DNA from 4 places in the Duffyella gerundensis genome. Region 3 is predicted to be linked to each of the others. Evidence: predicted binding sites of a transcription regulator. Region 3 holds the regulator's gene; each other region holds the start of a gene.
What was found. Region 3 encodes CRP, which controls carbon source genes, mostly activating them, when cyclic AMP is high. Its sites were predicted from a motif close to ATGTGANNNNNNTCACAT; they were not measured.
Positions count from the first base shown of each region.

Region 1 (3,110 bases), 1.7 Mb from region 3:
GGCGGGCCGATGGCGGTAGCCGAGGGCGATTTAACCGTTGAAGTAGCAAATCAGTATGCACAGGCGTTTAAGCAACGTGGTGAATGCGTGATCGCTTTACAGGACTGGCACCCTGCCAGACACGGCAGTTTTGCTTCGGTTTCTGGCGAACCGGTTTATACCCTCGGCGAACTCAACGGTCTGCCGCAAATTTGGTGGCCCGATCACGCGATTCAACACAGCCCGGGCGCCGATTTTCATCCCGCGCTCGATCGCAGCGTCATCGAAGCGATTTTCCACAAAGGCGAAGATGTGGATGTCGACAGCTACAGCGCCTTTTTCGATAACGGTCACCGGCGCCAGACAGAACTGCACGGCTGGTTGCAGGCGCGCGGCATTACGCATTTAGTGATGCTGGGGCTGGCAACCGATTATTGCGTGAAGTACAGCGTGCTGGATGCGCTGGAGCTGGGTTATCAGGTTGACGTGATCAAAGCAGGCTGTCGCGGGGTAAATTTATCGCCGGAAGACAGCGACATCGCGTTCGCACAGATGGCCGCGCAGGGCGCGACGCTGATTTAAAAACAGAGGCTGCCGCGGCAGCCTTTGTCATATTAGTGCAGAGTAAGCCGGGTAATGTCGTCATCAATACCCAGTTCTTGCTTGAGCTGCTTTTTGCTTTTGGTGACGATATCGCCGCCCTTCGCAATGCTCATATGCTGCGCCTGCTCGTTGTGCTGAGACTGCCACAGCATCACTAGCTGTAGCGAATGCGCTTTTTGTTCCGGGGTCAGCGCCACGCCGTCTGGCCATTTCCCCAGCTCAACGGCCGTCGCCAGACGTTGATAAACCTCTGGCGTCATTGCCGCCAGTACACTCTGTAGATCCTTATCCATGGCTTACCCTTTTACCTGATTGCCGTCGTCGTCGGTAAAACGCATTGACGCAGAATTCACGCAGTAGCGTTCGCCGGTAGGCTGCGGGCCGTCAGGGAAAACGTGGCCCAGGTGCGCATCGCAACTTCCACAGCGGATTTCCGTGCGGTGCATGCCGTGAGTATTATCTTCCAGATAACGAATCGCATCATCCTTCACCGGCTCATAAAAACTGGGCCAGCCACAGCCGGAGTCGTACTTGCTTTCAGAAAGAAACAGCGGTGCATTACAGACCAGGCAGTGATAGATACCTTCAGCTTTGTTGTGCAATAACGCGCCTGAGTAAGGCGGTTCGGTGCCACGTTGCTGGGTAACGTAACGCTGCATTTCGTTCAGCTCAACGTCTGATGCATGGTGCGTATCGGGTTTTGCCATAATTGAAGGTCTCGAGGAAGGTGAATCTGGAAATTTCGGCTAATATTCTAACAAACACCTAACAATGGCAGCTGAATAATTTGTGCCCTGCCCTGTTCGGTAGCAAGAAGAGTCTGAATTTGTGATGAAGATCACTCTTGGCAATGCAGGGTCTTTTCAGGACTGTGCAAAGCAAAGCGAAGTGAGCAAAAATCAGCTGTCAGAGGCGATCGGCAGAGGAATAATTCCTCGCCGAGGAATTGACCTGTCGCAACTATTGACACGATTCCGCTTGACGCCTGGTAAGGTTTTTGTAATTTTACAGCCAACCTTTTATTCACTAACAAATAGCTGGTGGAATATATGACTATCAAAGTAGGTATCAACGGTTTTGGCCGTATCGGCCGCATCGTTTTCCGTGCTGCTCAGCAGCGTTCTGACATCGAGATCGTGGCAATCAACGATCTGCTGGATGCAGAATACATGGCTTACATGCTGAAGTATGACTCCACTCACGGCCGTTTCGACGGTACCGTTGACGTGAAAGATGGTCATCTGGTCGTAAACGGCAAAACCATTCGCGTTACCGCTGAGAAAGATCCGGCTAACCTGAAATGGGGCGACGTAGGTGTTGATGTTGTTGCTGAAGCAACCGGTATCTTCCTGACCGACGAAACTGCGCGTAAACACATCGCTGCAGGCGCGAAGAAAGTGGTTCTGACCGGTCCATCGAAAGATGACACCCCAATGTTTGTTCGCGGTGCCAACTTCGACAAATATGCTGGCCAGGATATCGTTTCTAACGCCTCCTGTACCACCAACTGCCTGGCGCCACTGGCTAAAGTTATCAACGACAAGTTTGGTATCGTTGAAGGCCTGATGACCACCGTTCACGCGACCACCGCTACCCAGAAAACCGTTGATGGCCCGTCTCACAAAGACTGGCGCGGCGGCCGCGGCGCATCGCAGAACATCATTCCATCTTCAACTGGCGCAGCGAAAGCTGTAGGCAAAGTGCTGCCAGAACTGAATGGCAAACTGACCGGTATGGCTTTCCGCGTACCAACGCCAAACGTTTCTGTGGTTGACCTGACTGTACGTCTGGAAAAACCAGCGTCTTACAAAGAAATTTGTGAAGCGATCAAAGCCGCTGCTGAAGGCGAAATGAAAGATGTACTGGGCTACGTTGAAGACGACGTGGTTTCTACTGACTTCAACGGCGAAGTGCTGACCTCTGTATTTGATGCGAAGGCCGGTATTGCCCTGAACGACAACTTTGTGAAACTGGTTTCCTGGTACGATAACGAAACTGGCTACTCAAACAAAGTTCTCGACCTGATTGCACTGGTTTCTGCAAAATAATTTGCAGCTCCGTTTCAGGCAAAGGGCGACTTCGGTCGCCCTTTTTTATCGTGCCGCTGATGGAAGGATTAGCTTATGACCCACACCATTTTTTCGCTGCCGGTGGTTAACCAGATTTCACCTTATCTCTCACAACGCCAGCTGGGAGAACTGCCGGTTATCGCCATTAATCACCCGTTATTTCGTGCAGCTGTGACCCTGCAGGGTGCTCAGCTGATTGCCTGGCAGCCCAATGGCGAAGCGCCAGCGATTTGGCTCAGTGAAAAATCCGCATTCTCGCCGGGTAAGGCGATTCGCGGCGGCGTGCCGATCTGCTGGCCGTGGTTTGGTCCGGCGGGAGAACCGGCGCACGGCTTTGCCCGTACGTTGCCGTGGACGTTAAGCGCCCATGATGAAAATGACCAGAGCGTCATGCTGACCTTTGTGCTGGAAAGCAGTGAGCAGACGAAAAAGCTGTGGCCGCACGACTTCACGCTGTTT
Region 1 covers NZ_LN907827.1:2,134,485-2,137,594, forward strand. The annotation lists gene pncA (bifunctional nicotinamidase/pyrazinamidase) at 1-561, shown strand, start outside; gene EM595_RS09900 (YeaC family protein) at 594-875, opposite strand; gene msrB (peptide-methionine (R)-S-oxide reductase MsrB) at 879-1,289, opposite strand; gene gapA (glyceraldehyde-3-phosphate dehydrogenase) at 1,632-2,630, shown strand; gene EM595_RS09915 (D-hexose-6-phosphate mutarotase) at 2,706-3,110, shown strand, end outside.
Region 1: a site for CRP is predicted at 1,409-1,426, ahead of msrB (peptide-methionine (R)-S-oxide reductase MsrB). Genes of this name have one in related genera too.

Region 2 (3,110 bases), on a different replicon from region 3:
GGGTAAACCTGAAACGCCTACGGATCTGCAGCAGCATCGCTGCATCAACATGCGGCTGCCTACACATGGCGGCGTCTATCCGTGGGAATTTTCCCGCGATGACCAGCAGATTCGCATACGGGTGGAAGGCCAGCTGATCTTCAACAACCTCAATGCGCGCGTGGAAGCGGCCATCGCTGGTTTAGGCTTAGCCTATGTGCCCGAAGATTGCGTCAGCGAGGCGGTCGCCACAGGCACGCTGGTAAAGGTGCTGGACGCATGGTGCGAGCCGTTTAGCGGCTATCATCTCTATTATCCCAGCCGAAAACAGCACACCGCCGCTTTTGCGCGCCTGCTCGATGCCGTGCGCTGGCAGCCATAAAAAAAGGGCTACCGGCCGCAGCCGATAACCCTTTTCCCTGCGCCAGCGCGCAATCAGACTTCTGTCACTACCACGTCAGGCTTGGCTGGCGTTGGCGAAACTGCCCACCAGCGACGCATCATAAAGGCGACCCACAACAGCGCAGCCAGCGCCGGAACGGCACCCGCATAGCCAATGGACGCCATCGAGCTGGTGGTGCTGATTTTGTTACCCAGCAGCGCACCGGCGCCGATACCGATATTAAAGATGCCGGAGAATAGCGCCATCGCCACATCGGTAGCGTCATGCGCCAGGCGCAGCACTTTCATCTGCATGCTCATGCCAATCATCATAAACGCCATGCCCCACAGCATCGCCAACATCACCATAGTGCTCTGGCTGGCGGCTGCCGAACGCAGCAGCATCAGGCTGACAAACAGCATGCCGATAGCGGTAACCAGCACCAGCGACAGTTTGTTCTCACCGTATTTGCTGAAGATCAGGCTGCCCACAATGCCCGAAGCGCCCAATACCAGCAGCAGCAGCGTGGCAAAACCTTCGCTCAGGTGTGCGACATTCACGACAAACGGCTCAATGTAAGTGAAGGCGGTAAAGTGCGCCGCCACCACGGTAACCGCCAGCACGTACAGACCCAGCAACGCCGGGCGACGCAGAATTGACGGCAGGCTTTTCAGCGAGCCACCGTGCTCTGCCACCACACGCGGCATGGTTTTCACGATCAGCCAGAGCAGCATAAAGGCCGCCGCGCCGATGATCAGGAAGGTGGTGCGCCAGCCGAAGCTCTGACCGATAATACGGCCCAGCGGCAGGCCGAGCACCGAGGCCAGCGCAGTAGCGGTAGCCAGCAGGCTCAGCGCTTTTGCCTGACAGCCCGCCGGTGCCAGCCGTGCCGCTAACGACGCGGTGATCGACCAGAACAGCGCATGCGACAGCGCGACGCCAGCGCGGCTTATCAGCAGCACATCAAAGTTCCACGCGAAGTAAGAGAGCAGATGGCTGGCCGAGAACACCGTAAAGATGCCAATCAGCAACGCCCGACGGTCGATGCGGCTGGTCATCAGCATCAGCGGCAGTGACATCAACGCCACAATCCAGGCGTAAACCGTCATCAGCATACCGGCCTGAGAAGTGGCCATGTCAAAGCTGCCGCCTATATCAGAAAGCAACCCCACCGGAATGTATTCCGTGGTGTTAAAGATAAACGCGGCGACAGCCAGAGTGAAAACACGAGACCATGCGGTTTTGCGAGAAACTGAATTCATATATCACCCGCGAAGCTGGTTGCGAAAAAAATGAAGCGCCAGATTCTAAAGCCGGATGAGTTGAATGCAACCGAAGTGTGATATTCATCGCATTTTTCGACAATTTAAGTTGTTTTTTTAGACAACTTAGTCATTAAGGTAAACTATTGGTCTGCTAATGGCGGCAATGTTCACTGTACAAAGCGATAGCCCACACCGTTTTCGGTGATGAAATGCTGTGGCTGAGCAGAGCTGTTTTCCAGCTTTTGCCGTAAGTGCCCCATATAAATACGCAGATACTGGCTGTTATGGTCGGCGTTGGGGCCCCAAATCTGCCGCAGGATATGTTTTTGCGTAAGGACTTTACCGGGGTTGGTGATCATCAGCGCCAGCAGACGGAATTCAGTTGGTGTCAGATGCACTAGTTCGCCCGCGCGGGTGACCAGCGAGGTAGTGAGATTAACGCTGATGTCACCGAAGGCGATCTCCTGTGGTTTGTCGGTTTCATGACGTCGCAGCGCCACGCGCACGCGCGCCTGCAGTTCACCCATGCCAAACGGTTTACAGAGAAAGTCGTCAGCGCCGGCATCCAGCGCCTGAATCTTATCGTCCTCGTCGGTGCGGGCAGAGAGCACGATAATCGGCCGATCGCTCCACAGGCGGAACTGCCGAATAAACGACATGCCGTCGCCATCGGGCAATCCGAGATCGAGGATCACCAAATCGGGACGACGCGCCGCCGCGGTGGTTAACCCGTGCGCCAGCGTATCCGCTTCATAAACTTTGGTCTCACCCTCTTTTTCCAGCGCCTGGCGCAAAAATCGGCAAATTTGTTTTTCGTCATCGATCACCAGCAACGTTTTCATACCCTTTCCTCTTCCGGGTGCAGCGCCGTTTCAGACGATGATAACGGCAATCTCACTGAAAAACAGGCGCCGCCCTGCGGTCGATTGGTGACGCTGATTTCACCCTGATGCATGCCGACGATGGCGCGACAAATTGCCAGGCCGATACCGACGCCAGGAATCGAGGATTCGCTGTTGCCGCGGGTAAATTTGTCAAACACCAGCTGCTCCATGCCGACCGGCACACCCGGTCCGCTGTCCCAAAAATTCAGGATCAGCGTCTGGCCATCGACCTTCGCCTCAATGCCAATGTCGGCATCGGGTCCGCTGTACTTTACCGCGTTCTCCAGCAGATTCACAAACACCCGCTCCAGCAGTGGCCCGTCGGCGCGAAACAGCACCATCTCTTCCGGCAGCTGGAGCTGCACCTGACGATCGCCGAGCATTGATGCCTGCGAACGCAGCGTGCTGCCGATGATCTCATCCAGCGCCAGCCAATCCATGCGCAGGTGAAATCCATCCGCCTCAATGCGCGCCATATCGAGAATATTGTTCACCAGCCGGATAGTGCTCAACGTCTGCTGACGAATGGCATCGGCCTGCGGCGCATAGGGTGAGTGATCGGTGGCGAGATCGAGCATTAAGATCTCCGCCTGGCTGAAC
Region 2 covers NZ_LN907828.1:421,315-424,424, reverse strand. The annotation lists gene EM595_RS19150 (LysR family transcriptional regulator) at 1-361, shown strand, start outside; gene EM595_RS19145 (sugar transporter) at 415-1,623, opposite strand; gene kdpE (two-component system response regulator KdpE) at 1,794-2,468, opposite strand; gene kdpD (two-component system sensor histidine kinase KdpD) at 2,465-3,110, opposite strand, start outside.
Region 2: a site for CRP is predicted at 1,699-1,716, ahead of EM595_RS19145 (sugar transporter). Genes of this name have one in related genera too.

Region 3 (3,110 bases):
CGTTCAGCGACAGCAGCTGCAACGTCCAGACGGTGGTCACGGTAAACCCAACCATTGCCCAGCCGTAAAACTTACGGATGATCAGATAGCCACCCAGCGTGATCGCCAGCATGATCAGCAATACCACCGATTCCGGTACGGCAAAGCGCAGCGTGGCGGCGGCGACAATCAATCCCGCCAGCGTGCCCAGCGCCCGGTGCTGAATGCGTACGCGCGTGGCGCTGTAGCCATTCTGGCTGACGAACATAATGGTCATCAGAATCCAGTAAGGCTTGGGAATATCGAAGAACAGCGCCAGCGTACTGCCAAACATCAGCATAACGGCGAAGCGAGCAGCGGTGCGCAGCGCGGCGGATTTCAACGACAGATAGCTGCGTAGCGCTGGTAAAAGCGGCAGTCGACGCTGACGATCGGCCATCAGGTCGCGGCGGTAAAGTGGGCGCTGAGTGCGCAGCACGCGGCCGATGCGGCTGAAATGATAAAAGCAGAAGTTACCTACCGGATTATCAGGATGCTGGCGGGCGATTTTCTCCAGCGCCTGCAACGGCTTATCCATCTCAAAACGATCCGGCATGCGATGATAAAGAATGTCGTCAGCCAGCACGCGCAGGCGAGCAGAAATGACGCGAGCGTTCCAGCGGATTACTGCCTCGGCATGGCTCTTTTCCACCAGCTTTTGCACCTCTTCCGGCTGATGCAAACTCACCGAAATGTGCTCCTGCAGATCCAGTGCCACCTGAAATGCCCGCGTCAGCCGCTTGTGGCTGTTGTCACGATTGGCCGCCAGCATGTGCATTTGCTGATAACAGGTATTAATGAGATCGACCACTTTCTGTTGCCGTGCCAGCAACGGCGGCAGCGCTTTTTCAGGATCGGTGAGCTGGGTCAGCAGGCTGTATTTTTTATCACAATAATCTGCCAGTTCACGATAGATCAGGCTGAGTGTCTCGCGCATCGGCTGCTCTTCCCACAGCCAGAACCAGAACGCATTGAACAGCCCATACCATAAGGTGCCACCAATATAGAGCAGCGGCGGTGCCCAGATCGGCAGCTTACCTGTCAGGCTCAGGGTAAAGATGGCGGCGATCAGTGAACCCGATAACAGGCGGCCATGCAGCGGGCTGATTTCGCCCAGCACGCCGAGCAGCATGGTCATCGCAAACAGGATCGCGGGCAACGGAATGCCATGCAGCGTTAAGACCTGCATCAGCAGGCTGCTGGTTGCAAACAGAGAACCGCCCACAATTAGCCGCTTAAAAAAGCGTTTGTGCGGCGTATCAAGACCAGAAATATTACAGCAGGCAGGAACCAGCGAGAACAGCAGGCCTTTTTGCAGATCGCCGCACAGCCAGCTGATGGCCACCGGCAGGCACAGCACCAGCGTCTGCCGCAGGGCATAATTTACTTCAGGGTGGTAGATGAGTCGGCGCCACATCAGCTTTTCACAACATAGAAAACGGCGTGATGAGCAATCATCACGCCGTCGGGGTAAGAAAAATCAGCGAGTGCCGTAGACGACGATCGTTTTACCGTGTGCAGAAATCAGGTTTTGATCTTCCAGCATTTTCAGAATGCGGCCCACCGTTTCGCGGGAACAACCAACGATCTGGCCGATCTCCTGACGGGTGATCTTAATCTGCATGCCATCCGGGTGCGTCATCGCATCAGGCTGACGCGCCAGATTCAGCAACGTTTGTGCGATGCGGCCGGTCACGTCCAGGAACGCCAGGTTGCCCACTTTTTCTGAGGTAACCTGCAGGCGACGCGCCATCTGTGAGGACAGACGCATCAGGATGTCGGGGTTAACCTGAATCAGCTGGCGAAATTTCTTGTAAGAGATCTCAGCCACTTCACAGGCGCTTTTCGCGCGAACCCAGGCGCTGCGTTCCTGACCTTCTTCGAACAGGCCAAGCTCACCGATAAAATCGCCCTGATTAAGGTAAGAGAGGATCATCTCTTTGCCTTCTTCATCCTTAATTAACACCGCAACTGCACCTTTAACGATGTAGTAAAGCGTCTCCGCTTTTTCACCCTGGTGGATGAGCGTGCTTTTGGATGGATATTTGTGAATATGGCAATGTGACAGGAACCATTCGAGTGTAGGGTCTGTTTGCGGTTTGCCGAGAACCATTCGCTATTATCCTCTGTTGTAATCGTGCCCTAAACACAGGGGCAAGATTCCCTGTCAGGCGTTGAAATAGTAAAGCTATTCCTTTGAAGGAAAGTCGGCGGGCTGCTGTTTTGAGTTTTGCTCATCAGTGCTCCCGTTTTCGCTTGCGCAACGAAAATATTACAACTTCGTTTGTAGCACAGCTTTCACTTACTGTCTTCTGTTGTCTCGCTTCAGCATGATGTACATCGTGTCAGATTGCGCTTTTAGCAGGGCAGGTTGACGCGATCATACTCACACTCGATCAATGGTTATAGTAAAGCGCATGTCAGCGGAGCGAAGAGCATAATCCCCGCTTTTAGGAGAATCCTCAGGCGTGCAGTACTGCGTAACAGCATGAGTATTGACGGGCCGGTGCGTGATTGCGGCGAGGATAATATCACTGGTAGCAAGCATTTGCAGTGCAGTCGTGCGTTTTCTTTGCTGCTGACGGCAAGAGCGGGCTGGTTTGCATAGCGGAAAAGTATTATCGGCAGTCTGTATCGCCCGATCTCATATCATGATCGTCCGCAGCGCAAAAATCAGGACAAGGGCGAGGAGAGAATAGCGCACCTGCAGAACACCAATACGTGATGATTAACAGGCGTAACGGCTGGCGCAGCGGGCAATGGTCAAACCGCTAAGGTTAACGATTTGTAAAATATTTGTGATTGCCGCCCGCGGCCCGGCTGCATTTTATTCGATCTTTTTACCTTCCATTAAACGTTGTACCAACGGCGTCATAATCAGTTCCATCGCCAGGCCCATTTTGCCGCCCGGTACCACCAGCGTATTGATGTGCGAGATAAACGAGCCCTGCAGCATGGCGAGTAAATAAGGAAAATCGATATCTTCCAGGCCGCGGAAGTGAATCACCACGAAGCTTTCATCCAGCGAGGGAATATCCCGCGCGGCGAAGGGGTTTGAGGTATCCACCGTTGGAACGCGCTGAAAGTTGATG
Region 3 covers NZ_LN907827.1:393,660-396,769, forward strand. The annotation lists gene EM595_RS01675 (YccS/YhfK family putative transporter) at 1-1,435, opposite strand, end outside; gene crp (cAMP-activated global transcriptional regulator CRP) at 1,499-2,131, opposite strand; gene EM595_RS01685 (phosphoribulokinase) at 2,846-3,110, opposite strand, start outside.

Region 4 (3,110 bases), 780 kb from region 3:
CGCCCCGGCGAAAACCGGTAACATTTTTGTGCTCGACCGTCGTGATGGCAAGCTGGTTGTACCGGCACCGGAAACGCCAGTACCGCAAGGCCCGGCTAAAGGCGATCGCCTTTCTCCAACCCAGCCTTACTCTGAGCTGACCTACCGTCCGAAGCAGAACCTGAGCGGCAAAGATATGTGGGGCGCCACGATGTTTGACCAGCTGGTCTGCCGTGTGATCTTCCACCGTCTGCGCTATGAAGGTCCGTTCACCCCGCCATCTGAGCAGGGTACGCTGGTCTTCCCTGGCAACCTCGGCATGTTTGAATGGGGCGGTATTGCCGTAGATACCGATCGTCAGATCGCGATTGCTAACCCAATGGCGCTGCCGTTCGTCTCCAAGCTGATTCCACGTGGTCCGGGCAATCCGATTGAGCCACCAGAAGGCAGCAAAGGCGGTTCCGGTACCGAGTCAGGTATTCAGCCACAGTACGGCGTGCCGTTTGGCGTTGAACTGAACCCGTTCCTGTCGCCGTTTGGCCTGCCGTGTAAGCAACCCGCCTGGGGCTATGTCTCTGCGGTTGACCTGAAAACCAATCAGGTTGTCTGGAAAAAACGTATCGGTACCGTTCGCGACAGCGCACCTGTGCCGATGCCGTTTAAACTCGGCATGCCAATGCTGGGTGGCCCGGTAACTACCGCCGGTAACGTCTTCTTTATCGCGGCTACCGCCGATAATTACCTGCGCGCATTCAGCACCAACACCGGTGAACTGCTGTGGCAGGGACGTCTGCCAGCAGGCGGCCAGGCAACGCCGATGACCTATGAAGTGGATGGCAAGCAGTACGTTGTTATCTCTGCTGGCGGTCACGGTTCGTTTGGTACCACCATGGGCGACCACATTATCGCCTACGCACTGCCAGACAATAAGTAACCTTTCCAACGGTAATAAGGGGCGATGATTCGCCCCTTTTTTTTCGCCTGCAATTTGGCTTTGGAGGCAAAAAGGGAAACGTTTGCGTTACTTTTGTGAGTTGAGTCACATTTGAGCGGAATCATCATGAAACAAACTTTGACAATCGTGATCAAAATCTATTTTCTATCGTCTGGATATGGGCACCCTACGTCAGCGCTGGCGTAACTCCCCCTCGGCGGCCAGCGGAAATGGCAGCAGCCTCCTCCCGACTCCCTGGGATTTCTTTTAAAACTGACTCCCGCACCCATAAGCGAGAGCGATAGCAAGTGGTCACTTTCATGAAAAATAAACTGATGATTGCAGGCGCGCTGTTGAGCATGTCATACAGCGGCGTTTCTCTGGCTGCCGGGCCTTCTGACCCGCAGTATGTTTCCGACTGGTGGCATCAGAGCGCCAACGTGGTGGGCAGCTATCACACGCGTTTTGGACCGCAGTTTAATAACGACGTTTATCTGGAATATGAAGCCTTCGCTCACAAAGACTGGTTCGATTTTTACGGCTATCTCGATCTGACCAACTTCTTTGGCGCGGGTAACAGCAACGCCAACGGCGTATTTGACCACGGCTCACCGATGTTTATGGAGATTGAGCCGCGCTTCTCGATCGACAAGCTGACCGGCACCAACCTGGCTTTTGGTCCGTTCAAAGAGTGGTACTTTGCCAACAACTATATTTACGATATGGGTCGCAACAGCGATAACCGCCAGAACACCTGGTATATGGGCCTCGGCACCGATATCGACACCCACAGCGACATTGGCCTCTCCCTGAACGTCTACGCCAAATACCAGTGGGAAAACTACGGCGCGCCAAACGAGAACAGCTGGGATGGCTATCGCTTCAAGGTGAAATACTTTGTGCCGATCACCCAACTGTGGGGCGGTAATCTTGGCTACGTTGGCTTTACCAACTTCGACTGGGGTTCTGACCTCAACGACAACGGCAACTCGACGCGCACCAGCAACTCTATCGCTTCCAGCCACATTCTCTCGCTTGCATACGATCACTGGCACTATTCGGCGGTGGCACGTTATTTCCACAATGGCGGACAGTGGGCAGACGGCAGCGAACTGGCCTTTGCCAACAATCGTGAAGTGAAATCAACCGGCTGGGGTTACTACCTGGTGGTGGGATACAACTTCTGATAAAGCGGCGTTGATGATACAGACTCCTCACCCTTTCCAGTGCGGAAACGGGTGAGGAAAACCACGTCTTACTCTGGTTTCAATACGTTAATGCGCCATGGAATACCGAACTTATCGATAAACATGGCAAAACCGCCTTCGGCCCAGAAGGTTTTCTGCCAGGTCGTGGTCACTTCACCACCGGCCGACAGTTTCTCAAACCAGGCTTTACCCTGCGCTTCATCTTCTGTCGCCAGGCTCACCGCGTAGCCAGCATGTGACGAAGCCGGGCCTTTATCGGTGTTGCCATCGCTCAGCATGATTTCGCCTTCGCCAATGCGCAGACGAGCATGCATGATTTTTTCTGGTGGCTGCGGCGTCGCATCTTTATCGCCAATCTGCTCATCCTGATCCGGCATATCGCCAAAGGTCACTTTGCCCAGCAGCTCACCACCGGTTGCCTGCAGATAAAATTCGATCGCCTCTTCACAACGACCATATAAAAACAGATAAGGACTGACTTTCATCGCCACCTCCGTACGTGGGTTGTGTTAATTGTTTGCCTCGCACAGAGTGTAGACCATGAACGGAAACCGCCGCTTTCAGACGGGCAAAACAGCGTAAAAAGCCGCACTATTGCTTATTTTTCAGCCCACTTCGCAACAAGATGTAAATGGCATTACGCGTTAAATCGCCAGCAGGGAAACCGGGAATCAAGGAGGATAAGCAACGCTGAGAGGGAGAAGAGAATGCAGAAAAGTGCGAGCGGCAGCGCGCCGCCCGCGTCGGTTAGCATCAGGCCGCCAGCACCTCACGCACAAAGGCTTCGATGTTTTTATCCTGACACTGCTCAAAGAAACACTGCTGGAACCGCTGACCGCTGACCGCGGTTTTCACCAGCTCAGGATCGATGGCGCGCAGCGTATCAAGATAGTTATCTTTGATCACCGCGGCTTTCACCTGATTGAGCAGCCCGGCGTTGCGCACCTGCGGCTCTTTACGCTCCGGCGGATAGCCCTGGCCTTTTTCAC
Region 4 covers NZ_LN907827.1:3,385,277-3,388,386, forward strand. The annotation lists gene EM595_RS15550 (glucose/quinate/shikimate family membrane-bound PQQ-dependent dehydrogenase) at 1-913, shown strand, start outside; gene EM595_RS15555 (nucleoside-specific channel-forming protein Tsx) at 1,234-2,100, shown strand; gene yjdN (VOC family metalloprotein YjdN) at 2,169-2,606, opposite strand; gene EM595_RS15565 (RpiB/LacA/LacB family sugar-phosphate isomerase) at 2,875-3,110, opposite strand, start outside.
Region 4: a site for CRP is predicted at 1,007-1,024, ahead of EM595_RS15555 (nucleoside-specific channel-forming protein Tsx). Genes of this name have one in related genera too.